DNA from 3 places in the Klebsiella planticola genome. Region 1 is predicted to be linked to each of the others. Evidence: predicted binding sites of a transcription regulator. Region 1 holds the regulator's gene; each other region holds the start of a gene.
The links. Region 1 encodes ArgR, which controls arginine synthesis, uptake and breakdown. Its sites were predicted from a motif close to ANTGAATAAAAATACANT; they were not measured.
Positions count from the first base shown of each region.

Region 2: the regulator ArgR is predicted to act here: its motif matches at 3,033-3,050, upstream of argA (amino-acid N-acetyltransferase).
Region 3: the regulator ArgR is predicted to act here: its motif matches at 2,559-2,576, upstream of argC (N-acetyl-gamma-glutamyl-phosphate reductase).

Region 1 is NZ_CP026047.1:1,195,869-1,201,494, reverse strand. It holds gene aaeB (p-hydroxybenzoic acid efflux pump subunit AaeB) at 1-1,456, shown strand, start outside; gene MC50_RS05790 (barstar family protein) at 1,619-1,894, shown strand; gene yhcN-B (DUF1471 family stress response protein YhcN-B) at 1,944-2,210, opposite strand; gene yhcN (peroxide/acid stress response protein YhcN) at 2,313-2,576, opposite strand; gene argR (transcriptional regulator ArgR) at 2,930-3,400, opposite strand; gene mdh (malate dehydrogenase) at 3,816-4,754, shown strand; gene degS (outer membrane-stress sensor serine endopeptidase DegS) at 4,808-5,626, opposite strand, start outside.
Region 2 is NZ_CP026047.1:703,508-709,133, reverse strand. It holds gene recD (exodeoxyribonuclease V subunit alpha) at 1-1,505, shown strand, start outside; gene argA (amino-acid N-acetyltransferase) at 1,668-2,999, opposite strand; gene amiC (N-acetylmuramoyl-L-alanine amidase AmiC) at 3,227-4,480, shown strand; gene cobD (threonine-phosphate decarboxylase CobD) at 4,495-5,580, shown strand.
Region 3 is NZ_CP026047.1:1,872,000-1,877,625, forward strand. It holds gene ppc (phosphoenolpyruvate carboxylase) at 1-1,105, opposite strand, end outside; gene argE (acetylornithine deacetylase) at 1,360-2,511, opposite strand; gene argC (N-acetyl-gamma-glutamyl-phosphate reductase) at 2,690-3,694, shown strand; gene argB (acetylglutamate kinase) at 3,701-4,477, shown strand; gene argH (argininosuccinate lyase) at 4,580-5,626, shown strand, end outside.

The DNA.
Region 1 (5,626 bases):
GATTAAGAAAGAGATCGATCTTGAACTGGATAACCTGCTGGTAGAACAGTACCGCCTGATGCAACTTTGTGTGGCGCATGGCGACAGCGAGGTGGTCGACAAAGCATGGGGGGCGCTGGTACGCCGGACTAACGCCCTGGAAGGCATGCGCGGCAACCTGATTATGGAGTCGTCGCGGTGGGCAAAGGTTAACCGCCGCCTGAAGGCCATTAACACCATCTCCCTGACGCTGATTACTCAGGCCTGTGAAACCTATTTAATCCAGAATTCACGCCCGGAAATGGTGACCGATGATTATCGCGAGCTGTTTGCCGAGCCGGTTGAAACCGTGCAGGACGTCCACCGACAGCTGAAGAGAATGCGCCGCTTTCTGACCTGGAAAGGGGAGCACAACACGCCGGTGACGATCTACAGCTGGGTGGGGGCGGCGACGCGCTATCTGCTGTTGAAACGCGGCGTGGTCGGCAATACCAAAATCAGCCGGATTGAAGATGAAGTGCTGCAGGATGAAGTGGTGATCAAAGCAGGGTCCGCCGAGCGTCATCATGCGATGGTCAACTTCTGGCGCACCTCCATCTCCTGCATCCTCGGTACGTTGTTCTGGCTGTGGACCGGCTGGACCTCCGGCAGCGGGGCGATGGTGATGATCGCCGTGGTGACCGCGCTGGCGATGCGCCTACCGAACCCGCGGATGGTGGCGCTCGATTTCCTCTACGGGATGCTGGTAGCCCTGCCGCTGGGGGCGCTGTTTTTCCTCGTGATTATGCCCGCGACGCAGCAAAGCATGCTGTTGCTGTGCATCAGCCTGGCGGTGATGGCATTCTTCATTGGGATTGAAGTCCAGAAGCGCCGGCTGGGATCGATGGGGGCGTTGGCAGGCACCATCAATATCCTGGTGCTGGACAACCCAATGCAGTTTCAGTTCAGCCAGTTTCTCGATAGTGCGCTGGGACAAATCGTCGGCTGTTTCCTGGCGCTGATGGTGATTCTGCTGGTGCGGGATAACTCTCGGGAGCGTACCGGGCGCGTGCTGCTGAATCAGTTTGTTTCGGCGGCGGTCTCATCGCTGACCACCAACACCGCCCGTCGCAAAGAGAACCATCTTCCCGCGCTTTATCAGCAGCTGTTCTTACTGTTGAATAAGTTTCCCGATGACATTGCCCGTTTCCGCCTCGCATTGACGCTGATTATTGCCCATCAACGTTTGCGGGACGCTCCGGTACCGGTCAACGAAGATCTCTCTGCATTCCATCGCCAGCTGCGACGCACCGCGGACCATATGATATCCGCCAGCAACGATGATAAGCGGCGTCGCTATTTCGCCCGTCTGCTTGAAGAGCTGGACGTTTATCAGGAAAAACTGCAGGCCTGGGAGGCATCGCCGCAGGTGACCGAACCGGTCCGGCGGCTGGTGGAGATGTTGCGAAAATACCAGTACGCCTTCACCAATCACTAACTCCCTGAAACCGACGCTGAAGCGTCGGTTTTTTTATCACTATACTTAATCGTCGGGGATATTCGCGTTTCGTTCAGGGAAGCAGGGAAAGAAACCCCGGCGCGTGCAAGTATGGGCAGTATTGGCGGGTGGCAATAGCGCGATGTTGACAGGGTGTGGGCGATGACTATCTATACATTTGATTTTGATGATATAGCCGATCAGCAGGATTTCTATCGTGAGTTTTCACAGAGCTTCTCGCTCAACCGCGAGCAGGTGAACAATCTGGACTCACTGTGGGAAGCCGTAACCGGCGGTCTGCTGCCGCTGCCGCTGGAGATTGAGTTTATTCACTTAAGCGATAAGCAGCGTCGGCGCTTTGGCGCCTTGATATTGCTGTTTGATGAAGCGGAAGAAGAGCTGGAAGGGGAGCTACGGTTTAACGCCAGGCAGGCATAAAAAAGCCCCCGACGGGCGGGGGCAAGTCGTCGGACAAGACGACGAGGGTTTATTTGTACAACTCAGCTGTAGCGTGCCAGCTATCGCCGGTACGGGCTTCAATAATACGGTAGCTGCTGGCGCCTTCTTTTTCGGCTTTAGCCGCCAGTTCATGGCGCATATCCATCGGGGCGCTGCCTACCTGAGAAACAGAGATGGTGCCCATCGACTGCAGGTTTTGAGCTTGTTCCGCGTTGACCTGATGTACGGCGGCACTCGCGCCGAAGGAGAGAACGGAAGCCAGGCCCAGGGATGCGATGATCATTGAACGTTTCATAATCTTTACTCCAACCATTTGTTGCAGCGGCGGGAGGCTTTATATGGGCCTGGGCCGCTGGAAATTATTCGTATTGAGTTCGTAACCGACAATCGTTACGTCTTATTTATAAAGCTCTGCCGTAGCGTGCCAGTGGTCACCGGTACGGGCTTCGATGATGCGATAAGAAGATGCACCTTCTTCCTGAGCTTTTTTGTTCAGCATTTCATGCATATCCATCGGGGAAGAACTCACCGCGCCGACGGAAATGGTACCGATTGACTGACGGCCTTGTGCCTGATCGCTGTTGATAGAGTCAGCGGCGAAAGCGCCAAATGACAGAACAGACAGGATGCTTAGTGCAGCGACAGTTGTTTTGATTTTCATGATGTTCACCTCGTCGAATCTTATTATTGAGGGCTCTTCGTTTCGTGACCCTCATCACAAAATCAAGTATACACTAATCACCAAAAATATTAATACCCTGCTAATGGTTGTATGAGTAAATAATTACAAAGAATTGTCGTTTTTATAACATATAAGAATTAGAAATGTCATTTACTCGCCATTCAGGTCTGATATAGCGATTAAAATCATATAGATAGGATGTTTTGATATTTTGTGCGCTTCCGGCGAGTTCATTCGGTAAAAGTATGTATAGAGGCCGAAAACCACACTAAATGTTAAAGAAATGCAATATTTTTGAAAAGACCCTCTGGTGGGGACCAGAGGGGAGGCTCTCAGAGTTCCTGTTCAAACAGAACGAGAATGGCGTCGTACAGATCTTTGACGGTGAAGCCTCTGGCCGGGGTCGTAAAGATGGTGTCATCCCCGGCAATGCTGCCGAGAATCCCTTCCGCTTTGCCGAGAGAGTCCAGCAGGCGAGCAATCAGCTGCGCTGCGCCCGGGCTGGTATGGATAACCACGACGGCATCGTTATAGTCGATATCCAACACGAGGTTTTTCAGCGGGCTGGAGGTCGTCGGAACGCCAAGCTCGGCAGGCAGGCAATAGACCATCTCCATTTTGGCGTTACGGGTACGAACCGCGCCAAATTTTGTCAACATGCGGGAGACTTTCGATTGGTTGATATTATCGAAACCTTCTTCCTGCAGCGCCTGGACGATTTCACCTTGAGAGCTGAACTTTTCTTCTTTAAGCAGCAGTTTAAACGCTTTAACCAGTTCTTCTTGTTTTGCCGAACTTCGCATAAGTCACCCAAATTATGGTGGTAAAAACAACATCATTATGCATAGTAATGAATTTTTATGCAAATAATCCGCAGGGGGATAAAGTAAATAATGTTATGAAGGGGGCATATTTTAGCAAATAACCCTGCTAAGGAACATGCCTTCATCACAGCGCGTAAATCGCTGTAAAAGTAAACTAAATGTTATGAGAATGATGTTGTTTTGCCGAGTGAGCTGGGTGTATTGTAACCAACAGTCGATCCGGTACTACGTTTTGCTGGATGGTCAGTCTCAGGGATGAAAATGCGAAGCGGATGCATCGCTGCGCACCAGAACGCATTCTTCAACCATACTTATTGTAATTGTTCATCTTGTGAATTAAGGTCCAGGCGACGGAGTAACGAAAGACTATATTAACCATAATAAGGAGTTTAGGATGAAAGTTGCAGTCCTCGGCGCCGCTGGTGGAATCGGCCAGGCGCTTGCCCTACTACTTAAGACCCAACTGCCTTCAGGTTCAGAACTCTCGTTGTACGACATTGCTCCGGTCACGCCGGGCGTGGCGGTTGATCTTAGCCATATCCCTACCGATGTAAAAATCAAAGGTTTCTCCGGTGAAGACGCAACTCCGGCGCTTGTTGGGGCTGATGTGGTGCTGATTTCCGCTGGCGTAGCCCGTAAGCCAGGCATGGATCGCTCCGATTTATTTAACGTTAACGCTGGTATCGTGAAGAACCTGGTACAGCAGATAGCGAAAACCTGCCCGCAAGCCTGCATCGGTATCATTACTAACCCGGTGAACACGACGGTGGCTATTGCGGCAGAAGTGCTGAAAAAAGCGGGCGTGTACGATAAGAACAAACTGTTTGGCGTTACCACGCTGGACATCATCCGTTCAAATACCTTTGTGGCTGAGCTGAAAGGTAAATCCGCATCCGACGTTGAAGTGCCGGTTATTGGCGGCCACTCCGGCGTGACCATCCTGCCGTTATTGTCGCAGATTGCTGGCGTGAGCTTCAGTGAGCAAGAAGTTGCCGATCTGACTAAACGCATCCAGAACGCCGGCACCGAAGTCGTTGAAGCCAAAGCCGGTGGTGGTTCTGCCACGCTTTCTATGGGGCAAGCGGCCGCCCGCTTTGGTCTTTCCTTAGTGCGTGCGATGCAGGGCGAGAAAGGCGTGGTCGAATGCGCTTATGTTGAAGGCGATGGCCAGTACGCGCGTTTCTTCTCACAGCCGTTACTGCTGGGCAAAAACGGCATCGAAGAGCGTCAGTCGTTCGGTAAGCTGAGCGCCTTTGAGCAACAGGCGCTGGAAGGCATGCTCGATACGCTGAAGAAAGATATCGCCCTGGGCGAAGATTTCGTCAATAAATAAAATGGCGATGCGATAAAAAAACCGGAGCCGCGGCTCCGGTTTTTTTATGTCGGTCAGTTGGTCGCCGGATATTCCTGAACGGCGATATGCAGAGTGATTTTTTTGTCATCGCGCATGATAACCACCGGAATTTCGGAGCCTGGGCGGATTTCCGCGACCTGGTCCATGGTTTCGAGGGCGGAAACCGCCGGTTTGTCATTCACCGAAATGATCACGTCGTTGGCGCGGATACCGGCCTGAGCCGCCGGACCATCCGGAGCAACGTCATTAACCACAATCCCCTGCAGCTGATCGATGCCGCCGCCCTGAGCATGCAGCGGCGCAATCTCGCGGCCGCTGATACCGATATAACCGCGGATCACGCGGCCATCGCGGATCAGCTTATCCATGATCTTGGTTGCCAGCTGGAAGGGAATCGCAAAGCCGATCCCTTCCGGCGTTTCACCATCATTACTTTTATCAAATGACAGCGTGTTGATACCCATCAGTTCGCCCAGCGAGTTCACCAGCGCGCCACCGGAGTTGCCGTGGTTGATTGATGCATCGGTTTGCAGGAAATTTTGCCGTCCGGTAGGGTTCAGGCCGATACGACCGGTAGCGCTGATAATCCCTTGAGTAATCGTCTGACCGAGGTTGTAAGGGTTACCAATCGCAAGGACGACATCGCCGATATGCGGCACTCGTTTCGGGTTGATAGGGATGACCGGCAGGCCGGCATTGGCGTTAATTTTTAATACCGCCAGGTCAGTCAGGGTGTCAGAGCCAACCAGTAACGCTTCAAAAACACGACCATCCTGCAGGGCGACAATAATCTGATCCGCATCATTAATGACGTGTTTGTTGGTCAGAATGTAACCACGCTGGTCCATGAT
Region 2 (5,626 bases), 490 kb from region 1:
ATCTCAACCGGATGTGGCGTAATGAACTGACCGTTGCCCGCTTCTTCAACGAAGCTAACCAGGTTGTGGACGTTGATGAGGCCCTGCTGGCGCAAACGCTGGACGCTCTTTTCCCCGCCAGCGATGAGATCGACTGGCAAAAGGTTGCCGCCGCAGTGGCGTTGACCCGTCGTATTTCGGTGATTTCCGGCGGTCCCGGCACCGGGAAAACCACCACCGTCGCCAGGCTGCTGGCGGCGTTGATTCAGACAACCCGGCAACCGCGCTGCCGCATCCGACTGGCGGCGCCGACCGGGAAAGCGGCGGCGCGATTGACGGAATCGTTGGGCGAGGCGCTGCGTCGCCTGCCGCTAACCGATGAGCAGAAGGCGCTGTTACCTACCGAAGCCAGTACGCTGCATCGTCTGCTGGGCGCTCAGCCCGGTAGCCAACGGATGCGCTACCACGCCGGCAATCCGCTGCATCTCGATGTGCTGGTGGTGGATGAAGCTTCAATGATTGACCTGCCGATGATGGCGCGGCTGATTGATGCCCTGCCGGAACACGGGCGGGTTATTTTCCTCGGCGACCGCGATCAGCTGGCGTCGGTGGAGGCCGGAGCGGTACTCGGGGATATTTGTGCCTGGGTCAATGCCGGCTATACCGCCGGACGAGCTGCGCAGCTGGAGAGGTTGACCGGCCACCCGGTACCGGCGGGCGAAAGTGATGTTGCCGGCGCGCTGCGCGACAGCCTGTGCCTGCTGCAAAAAAGCTATCGTTTTGGCAGTCATTCCGGCATCGGTAGCCTGGCTCGCGCCGTGAACAACGGCGATCGCCACGGCGTCAGAGCGACGTTGCGCCAGGCCTTCGAGGATATTGTGCTGCATCCGCTGAGTACGACTGAAGAATATGAAGCCATGCTAGAGCAGTCGCAGGCGGGGTACGGTCGCTATTTGCAGCTACTGCGCGAGCGGGCCGAGCCGGAGGCCCTGATCGCCGCCTTTGGTGAATTTCAGCTACTGTGCGCCCTGCGCGACGGCCCATACGGCGTCAGCGGGGTGAATGAACAGCTGGAGCAGATGCTTAACCGTCGGCGGGCGATAACGCTGCCGAGGCATTCCCGCTGGTATGAAGGGCGTCCGGTGATGATTTCGCGCAACGACAGCGCGCTGGGGCTGTTTAACGGCGATATCGGTATTGCACTGGAGCGAGGAGAGGGGCTGCGCGTCTGGTTCCCGATGCCGGATGGCAGCATTAAATCGGTGCAGCCGAGTCGTTTGCCGGAGCACGACACCGCCTGGGCGATGACGGTGCATAAATCGCAGGGGTCAGAGTTTGACCATGCGGCGTTGATTCTGCCCGCCAAAATCGTACCGCTGGTCACCCGCGAGCTGGTCTATACCGCGATCACGCGGGCAAAACAGCGGCTATCGATTTATGCCGATGAACAGGTGCTAACCCAGTCCATTGTCGCCCGTACCGAGCGGCGCAGCGGGCTGGCGGACATCTTCGCCAGCGGCGCGTAATCTCAACCTTCCTCTGCCCGCCGGGGATTGCTGACTCAAGCGTCAGCGTTTTCCCCGGCTGGCGCTGTGCTTAGCCGGGCTACATGTGGGATGCGCTGACTCAGAGGGGCAGAGGAGGGGCGCCCGGATAAGGCGTTTACGCCGTTATCCGGGGCGGTGACATCAGCCGAGGTCGGCCATCATCACTTTGGAACGACGTTGGTAGTTGTACATCTCTTTCTTACTTTCCGGCAGCAGATCGATATCGACCGGCGTAAAGCCGCGCTCCTGGAACCAGTGAATACTGCGGGTGGTCAGGACAAACAATTTGCTCAATCCCATCTGCTTCGCCTGGGTGGCGATGCGGTTCAGCAGCACTTCACCGCGCGATGAGCTGCGATAGTCCGGATGCACCGCGACGCAGGCCATTTCGCCGATTTTCTCTTCCGGGAACGGATAGAGCGCGGCGCAGGCAATCGTGGTGTTATCGCGCTGAATAATCGTGAATTTATCGATTTCCATCTCCAGCTGTTCGCGGGAGCGGCGCACCAGAATGCCCTGTTGCTCCAGTGGGCTAATCAGCTCAAGAATACCGCCGATATCGTTAATGGTGGCGCGGCGAATCTGCTCGGCGCTTTCCATGACGATCTGGGTGCCGATACCGTCGCGAGAGAACAGCTCCTGCAGCAGCGCCCCGTCTTCCTGATAGCTGATCAGGTGGCAACGACGCACGCCGCTGCGGCAGGCCTTGACGGCACCGCGCAGAAAACGCACCGTGCCGGAGTTGTAATCCTCTTCCGCCTCCAGCTCTTCCACGCGCGCCTGAGCTTCGTTGGGGAACAGTTCGGAAACAATCACCCCATCCTGGTTGTAAACCCCTTGCGAAGAGCAGAAGCCGATCATCTTTTCCGCCTTCAGCTTCACGGCCAGCTGGGTGGCAATCTCTTCCGAGGTCAGATTGAAGCTTTCGCCGGTGACGGAAACGGCAACCGGACCCATCAGCACGATAGCGCCGTTATCCAGCTGGCGATGGATCGCCTCTTCATCGATACGGCGGATGCGTCCGCTATGGCAATAATCCACGCCGTCGTCGACGCCCAGCGGCTGAGCGATAATAAAGTTGCCGCTCACCACGTTGATATGGGCGCCCTGCAGCGGGGTGTTATTCAGGCTCATTGACAGACGCGCGGTAATTTCCAGCTGCAGCATGCCCGCAGCCTGTTTCACCAGCTCGAGGGTTTTGGCGTCGGTGACGCGGGTCTGTTTATGGTAAACCGGTTCGTGGTGATGCTCTGCCAGATTGGCATCAATCTGCGGGCGCGCGCCATAGACCACCACCAGGCGGATGCCCAGGCTATGTAAAAGGCCAATGTCATTGACAATACTGGAGAAATTCTCATGCTCGATTGCTTCGCCGCCGAGCATGATGACAAACGTTTTTCCCCGATGAGCGTTAATATAGGGGACAGAATGGCGGAATCCTTCTACCAGTTCGGTGCGACGCTCCTTCACCATGACTCAACCCTCAATGCATGATTATTCGTAATTAGTGTATTTTTATTCTGTTTCGTGGTTAAACGCAAGTCTAAATTTGCGACGAAACTGATAAAAATCTGTGATCAAATGCGCGCTGCCTAAGATTGTTTACCCTTTTATTGATGACAGGTTATGCAGCTTTCGTTAAAGTTTCCGGTCAATCTGTCTGTTTTGAGTACCAATACGTTTTATTGCTTGGGAGTGGCATGCCGGGATACAAGTCAGGATTAAGCCGTCGTCGTTTTTTACAGGGGGCGGGCGCAATGTGGTTAATGAGCGTCAGCCCGCTGGGTTTAGCGGCCGCCGCGCAGGTCGTCGCCGTACGCGTCTGGCCGTCGTCAACCTATACGCGCGTTACGGTAGAATCCAGTCATGTGCTGAAATATCGGCAGTTTGCGTTGAGCAATCCGGAACGGCTGGTGGTCGATCTGGAAGGCGTCAATCTTAACTCCGTGCTAAAAGGCATGGGGGCGAGTATTCGCGATGATGACCCTTATATTAAGTCCGCGCGCGTCGGCCAGTTTGATCCGCAAACCGTGCGCATGGTCTTTGAACTCAAGCAGAACATCAAACCGCAGCTCTTTGCCCTGGCGCCGGTGGCCGGCTTTAAGGAACGTCTGGTGATGGATCTCTATCCTTCGACCGCCACCGATGTTCAGGATCCGCTGCTGGCGTTACTGGAAGATTACAACAAGGGCGATCTCGAACGTCAGGTCCCTCCTGCAGAAAGCGGGCCGAAGCCGGGTAAAGCCGGGCGCGACCGACCTATTGTGATCATGCTCGATCCGGGCCACGGCGGTGAAGACTCCGGCGCGATCGGCAAATACCATACCCGTGAGAAAGATGTGGTGCTGCAGATTGCCCGGCGGCTACGGGCGCTCATCGAAAAAGAGGGCAACATGCGGGCCTACATGACCCGCAATGAAGATGTCTTCATTCCGCTGAAGGTTCGCGTGGCCAAAGCGCAAAAGCAGCGCGCCGATCTGTTCGTGTCGATTCACGCCGATGCCTTCACCAGCCGACAGCCGCGAGGCTCATCGGTATTTGCCCTGTCGACCAAAGGCGCCACCAGTACCGCCGCAAAATTCCTCGCGCAGACCCAGAACGCCTCTGACCTGATCGGGGGCGTCAGCAAGAGCGGCGATCGCTATGTCGACCATACGATGTTCGATATGGTGCAGTCGCTGACCATCGCCGACAGCCTGAAGTTTGGTAAAGCGGTGCTGCAAAAAATGGGCAGAATCAATAATCTGCATAAAAATCAGGTGGAGCAGGCGGGCTTTGCGGTGCTGAAGGCGCCGGATATTCCGTCGATCCTGGTGGAGACGGCGTTTATCAGTAACGTAGAAGAAGAGCGTAAGCTGAAAACGGCGACCTTCCAGCAGCAGGTGGCTGAGTCGATTCTGGCGGGGATTAAAGCCTACTTCGCCGATGGCGCCACGCTGGCAAGGCGCGGATAATACGGGAGCGGGAGATGGCGCTACTGAAGAGCGCGCACGGCGGTAATACCCGGGAAGCCGCTGCGCTGCTGGGCATTGAGGCGCACCAGCTTCGGGATTTCAGCGCCAATATTAATCCTCTTGGCATGCCGGAAAGCGTCAGACGCGCGCTTATCGATAATCTGGCCCTGGCGGAGCGCTACCCTGACGTTGAATACCCGCAGTTGCACCTTGCGCTGGCGGAACACCACCGTATTTCCGCATCGTGGATCCTGGCAGGCAATGGCGAAACCGAATCCATTTTTACGCTCGTTCACGGGCTAAAGCCGCGCACGGCGATGGTGGTGAAACCCGGTTTTGCAGAATATCGCCGCGCGCTGCAGACGGTCGATTGCACTATCCTCGAGTTCGCGCTGCGTGAAGAGGATGGCTGGCAGTTGACCGACGCGATTCTCGAGGCGCTGACGCCAGAGCTGGACTGTTTGTTCCTCTGTACGCCCAATAATCCGACCGGCCTGCTGCCGGAGCGCCCGCTGCTTGAGGCGATTGCCGCCCGCTGCCGGGACGCCGGTATCGCGCTGATTCTTGATGAAGCGTTTATCGATTTCATTCCTGACCAGCCGGGATTTATCCCCTTTCTGCAAAACAGTCCGCATATCTGGGTGCTCCGCTCGCTGACCAAATTTTACGCCATTCCCGGCCTGCGTCTGGGCTACCTGGTTAACAGCGATGAACGAGCGGTGGCCCGACTGCGCGAGAAACAAATGCCGTGGTCGATCAACGCGTTTGCCGCTCTGGCGGGGGAAATAGCGCTCAAGGATCGCGCCTATCAGCAGGCCACCTGGCGATGGCTGGCGCAGGAGGGTAGCCGGTTCTATCAGGCCCTCCGTCAGCTTCCCGGCCTGAGCGTCTATCCGGGGCGGGCGAACTATCTCTTTTTACGTTGCCATCTCCCGGAGCTCGATCTGCAGCAGGCGTTGCTGCAGCAGCATATCTTGATTCGCAGCTGCGCTAACTATCCGGGACTGGGAAACGGTTATTACCGCGTAGCGATTCGCAGCCCTGAGGAGAATCAACTGCTGCTTACGGCGCTCTGCGCTATCCTTGCCGCTCCCCTCTGACTGCAAGCGACCGGCTTCTCCGTATGGCATAATAGGCCGCCTGTTG
Region 3 (5,626 bases), 680 kb from region 1:
CCATGCCGCAGGACTGCAGCGACTTATAGCAGGCATAAAGTGGTTCCCACAGCTGTTCGTTCTGGGTAATCAGGCCGGCAGGTTTCGGCAGCTTCTGTCCTTTCAGGCGAGCTTCCAGCCAGGCCTGCGTTTCCATCAGCTGGGTACGCAGTTTTTTCATCAGATAACGATACGGTTCCTGCGCGCCTTCCGCGCCGGCCAGCTCCCGCAGTTCGTCGGTACATTCGACCATCGACAGTTCGGAAATCAACAGCTGAATATCTTTCAGGAACAGGTCGGTGGCTTTCCAGCGGCTCAGCAGCAGCACCTGACGGGTGATATCGGCGGTCACATTCGGGTTACCGTCGCGGTCACCGCCCATCCAGGAGGTAAAGCGCACCGGTACAAAGTCAACCGGCAGCTGATAGTTGAGGTTCTCTTCCAGCTGTTCGTTCAGCTCACGCAGGTAGTTTGGTACCCCTTCCCACAGGCTGTTTTCAACTACGGCAAACCCCCATTTCGCTTCATCAACTGGGGTCGGGCGGTACTTACGGATTTCATCCGTATGCCATGACTGGGCGATCAGCTGGCGCAGACGGCGCATCAGCTGATGGTGTTCGTAATCCGCGATATCTTTATTATCAAGCTGCTTCAGGCAGTTGTTCACTTCCACCATTTTGTGGATCAGCGTACGGCGGGTGATCTCGGTGGGGTGAGCGGTTAATACCAGCTCCAGAGACAGGGACTCCACCGCTTTTTTAATGGTATCTTCGTTGAGATGGGGTTGGTCTTTGAGTTTTCTCAGGGTGCGGGCAATCACTTCCGGATTGCTGGCCGCTTCGCCGTTTGGCGAAATACTGTGGTACTGCTCCGCCGTATTCGCCAGGTTCAGGAACTGGCTGAAGGCGCGAGCGACCGGCAGCAGCTCGTCGTTGGACAAGTTTTGCAGCGTGGTGAGCAATTCCTGGCGATTGGCTTCATTGCCGGCGCGAGAAGACTTGGACAATTTACGGATAGTTTCGACACGATCAAGAATGTTCTCTCCCAGTGCATCCTTGATGGTATCGCCTAGCACCTTACCGAGCATACTGACATTACTACGCAAAGCGGAATATTGTTCGTTCATGTTACCCCAGACACCCCATCTCATTTTATTTTGTTATACCCGGCACTCTGCAACGTTGAGCGGCGGATAAGCAGCCGTCTTTTATAAAGCCACGTAAAAACCCCCACGTCAATTGTTGCGAAATCGCTTCAGCAAACGAATAAATGGCGGCAATTTGCGAAATTTAACTCAGACGTCGCTTGATAAGCGTTGCTTATGGAAATGTGACCAGAATCACCGTCCCGCCCCAGGAAAAGAGGCGGGATCCGCAGGCTTTAGTGCCAGCAGAAATGGTGGACAACCTGCGTAATCAGCTCACGGGTCGGCTTGATAAAGCGGGTTTCCAGATATTCATCCGGCTGGTGGGCCTGGTTAATGGAGCCAGGACCTAAAACCAGCGTCGGGCAGAGCGTCTGGATAAACGGCGCTTCGGTGCAGTAGTTCACGACTTCAGTTTGTGCGCCGAGGAGCTTTTCAACAACCTGAACCAGCCGGTGGTCCGGCGGGCATTCGTAGCCCGGAATCGGCGGATGCAGCTCGGAGACGGTCAGGCGACCCGGCCAGCGCTCGCTAACCGGTGCCAGCGCTTCATCCAGCAGTCCGTTGAGATCGTTGAGCGTCATGCCCGGAAGTGGGCGAATATCCATATGCAGCTCGCAGCAGGCGCAGATGCGGTTTGAGGCGTCGCCGCCATGGATAGCCCCGAGGTTGAGCGTCGGATACGGTACGGTGAAGGCATCGTAGTGATAGCGCTCTTTCAGCGAGTCGCGCAGCTGCATGATGCGACCAATGGCATCGTGCATCAGCTCAATGGCGTTGACGCCGCGCGCCGGATCGCTGGAGTGGCCGGACTGCCCCTGGATACGGATGGCGTTGGACATATGGCCTTTGTGCGCGCGTACCGGCTGCAGAGAGGTGGGTTCACCGATGATGGCGCAATCCGGGCGCAACAGGGTCGTTTCGGCAAAGTAACGGGCGCCGGCCATGCTGGTCTCTTCATCGGCGGTAGCCAGGATGTAGAGCGGTTTTTTCAGCTGACTGACATCGACATCGCGCAGGGCATCAAGAATAAAGGCAAAAAAGCCTTTCATGTCGGCGGTGCCGAGGCCGTACAGCTTGTTTTCGTGCTCGGTGAGGGTGAAAGGATCGCGGGTCCAGCGGCCGTCATCAAAAGGAACGGTATCCGTATGTCCGGCGAGGAGCAGGCCGCCAGCGCCGTGGCCGGTGCTGGCCAGCATATTGAATTTGTTGCGCGTATCCGGCACCGGCTGCACTTCGACATTGAAGCCAATTTCGCGGAACCAGCCGGCGAGTAAATTGATTAAAGTCTCATTACTTTGATCCAGCGCCTCTTCGGTTGCGCTGATAGAAGGTGTGGCGATCAATGCGCGGTAAATCTCGATAAAGGGTGGTAAATTGTTTTTCATTGTTGACACACCTCGGGTCATGATAGTATCAATATTCATGCAGTATTAGTGAATAAAAATACATTATCGTTGAGCGTAAGAAAACCCATAAAGTGTAGGGAAAGTGCTTACGGCTTAACAGGGTGAGGAAGAGAAATGCTTCCTGGACAAATATGACGTAAGAAGGTGAAGAGCCCCGATGTTGAAGACGCTGATTGTGGGTGCCAGCGGTTATGCCGGCGCAGAGCTAGTGACCTATGTAAATCGCCATCCTCATATGACCATAACCGCTTTGACGGTCTCCGCGCAAAGTAATGATGCAGGGAAATTCATTTCCGATTTGCATCCGCAGCTGAAAGGCATTGTGGATTTACCGCTGCAGCCGATGTCAGATATCAGCGAATTTAGCGCCGGGGTGGATGTCGTCTTCCTCGCTACCGCCCATGAAGTGAGCCACGATCTGGCGCCGCAGTTCCTTGCCGCAGGCTGCGTGGTATTCGACTTATCCGGCGCCTTCCGCGTAAACGACGCTGCGTTCTACGAAAAATATTACGGCTTTACTCATCAGCATCCGGCCCTGCTTGAGCAGGCGGTGTATGGCCTGGCAGAGTGGAGCGTCGACAAACTGAAAGAGGCGAATCTGGTCGCCGTACCGGGCTGCTATCCGACGGCGGCTCAGCTGTCGCTGAAGCCACTGATCGATGCGGACCTGCTGGATCTTAGCCAGTGGCCGGTGATCAACGCGACCAGCGGCGTCAGCGGTGCGGGTCGTAAAGCGGCCATCGGCAATAGCTTCTGTGAAGTCAGCCTGCAGCCGTATGGTGTGTTCAACCATCGCCATCACCCGGAAATCTCGACCCATCTTGGCGCAGAGGTGATTTTTACGCCTCATCTCGGCAACTTTAAACGTGGGATTCTGGAAACCATTACCTGCCGCCTGAAGCCAGGCGTCAGCAAAGAGCAGGTTGCCGGAGTGTTCCAGCAGGCGTATGCCGATAAGCCATTGGTACGTTTATACGATAAAGGCGTGCCCGCATTGAAAAACGTCGTAGGTCTGCCATTCTGTGATATCGGTTTTGCGGTTCAGGACCAGCATATTATCGTGGTGGCGGCGGAAGATAACCTGCTGAAAGGCGCGGCGGCGCAGGCAGTCCAGTGCGCGAATATTCGTTTCGGCTTCGCTGAAACGCAGTCTCTTATTTAAGGTGTGATGATGAACCCATTAATTATCAAACTCGGCGGCGTTTTACTCGACAGCGAAGAAGCGCTGGAGCGTCTGTTTACCGCGCTGGTCAATTATCGTGAAACGCATCATCGCCCGCTGGTTATTGTGCACGGCGGCGGCTGTGTGGTGGATGAGCTGATGAAGCAACTCAACCTGCCGGTGAACAAGAAAAACGGTCTGCGGGTGACGCCTGCGGATCAGATCGACATTATTACCGGTGCGCTGGCGGGAACTGCGAATAAGACGCTGCTGGCATGGGCGAAGAAACACCATATTGCGTCCGTTGGCCTGTTCCTTGGCGATGGTGACAGCGTGAAGGTCACTCAGCTTGATGAAGAGCTGGGCCACGTTGGCCTGGCGCAGCCGGGATCGCCAGCGCTGATTAACACGCTGCTGGCGGGCGGCTACCTGCCGGTGGTCAGTTCGATCGGCGTGACCGATGAAGGGCAACTGATGAACGTGAACGCTGACCAGGCGGCCACTGCGCTGGCGGCGACCCTTGGCGCGGATCTGATTCTGCTTTCCGATGTCAGCGGTATTCTTGATGGTAAAGGCCAGCGCATCGCGGAAATGACCGCGGCGAAGGCGGAGCAGCTGATCGAACAAGGCATTATCACTGATGGCATGATCGTCAAGGTGAATGCCGCGCTGGATGCGGCGCGGACGCTGGGCCGTCCGGTGGATATCGCCTCCTGGCGCCACGCGGAACAGCTGCCGGCATTGTTTAATGGCACGCCTATCGGCACGCGTATTCTGGCTTAATATTTCATGCCCGGCGGCGTATTGTTTGCCGGGCCTACAAGACTGTAGGTCGGGTTAGCGAAGCGTCACCCGGCAGAACTAAACGAATTTAAGGAAATGGTTATGGCACTTTGGGGCGGGCGTTTTACTCAGGCAGCAGATCAGCGGTTCAAGCAGTTCAACGACTCTTTGCGCTTTGACTATCGTCTGGCGGAGCAGGATATCGTTGGCTCTGTCGCCTGGTCTAAAGCGCTGGTGACGGTGGGCGTTCTGAGTGCCGCTGAGCAGCAGCAGCTGGAAGAGGCATTAAGCGTGCTGCTGGAAGAGGTGCGGGCAAATCCGCAGCAAATTCTTGCAAGCGATGCGGAAGATATCCACAGTTGGGTGGAAGGTAAACTGATCGACAAAGTGGGCCAACTGGGTAAAAAATTGCATACCGGTCGTAGCCGTAACGATCAGGTCGCAACCGACCTGAAGCTGTGGTGTAAAGATACCGTCGCGGAGCTGCTTTCTGCGAACCGCCAGCTGCAAAGCGCGCTGGTGGATACGGCGCAGAACAACCAGGATGCCGTTATGCCGGGTTATACCCACCTGCAGCGTGCGCAGCCGGTGACGTTCGCCCACTGGTGCCTGGCCTACGTTGAGATGCTGGCGCGCGATGAAAGCCGCCTGCAGGATACCCTCAAGCGTCTGGACGTCAGTCCTCTGGGCTGCGGTGCGCTGGCGGGTACCGCCTATGATATCGATCGCGAGCAGCTGGCCGACTGGCTGGGCTTTGCGTCGGCGACCCGCAATAGCCTGGACAGCGTTTCTGACCGTGACCACGTACTGGAGCTGCTCTCCGATGCGTCGATTGGCATGGTTCACCTGTCACGTTTCGCCGAAGATCTGATTTTCTTTAATACGGGCGAAGCCGGTTTTATTGAGTTATCCGATCGCGTCACCTCCGGTTCCTCGCTGATGCCGCAGAAAAAGAACCCGGATGCGCTCGAACTTATCCGCGGAAAATGTGGCCGCGTTCAGGGCGCCCTGACCGGGATGATGATGACTCTGAAAGGTCTGCCGCTGGCCTACAATAAAGATATGCAGGAAGATAAAGAAGGGCTGTTCGACGCGCTCGATACCTGGCTTGATTGCCTGCATATGGCGGCGCTGGTGCTGGATGGCATT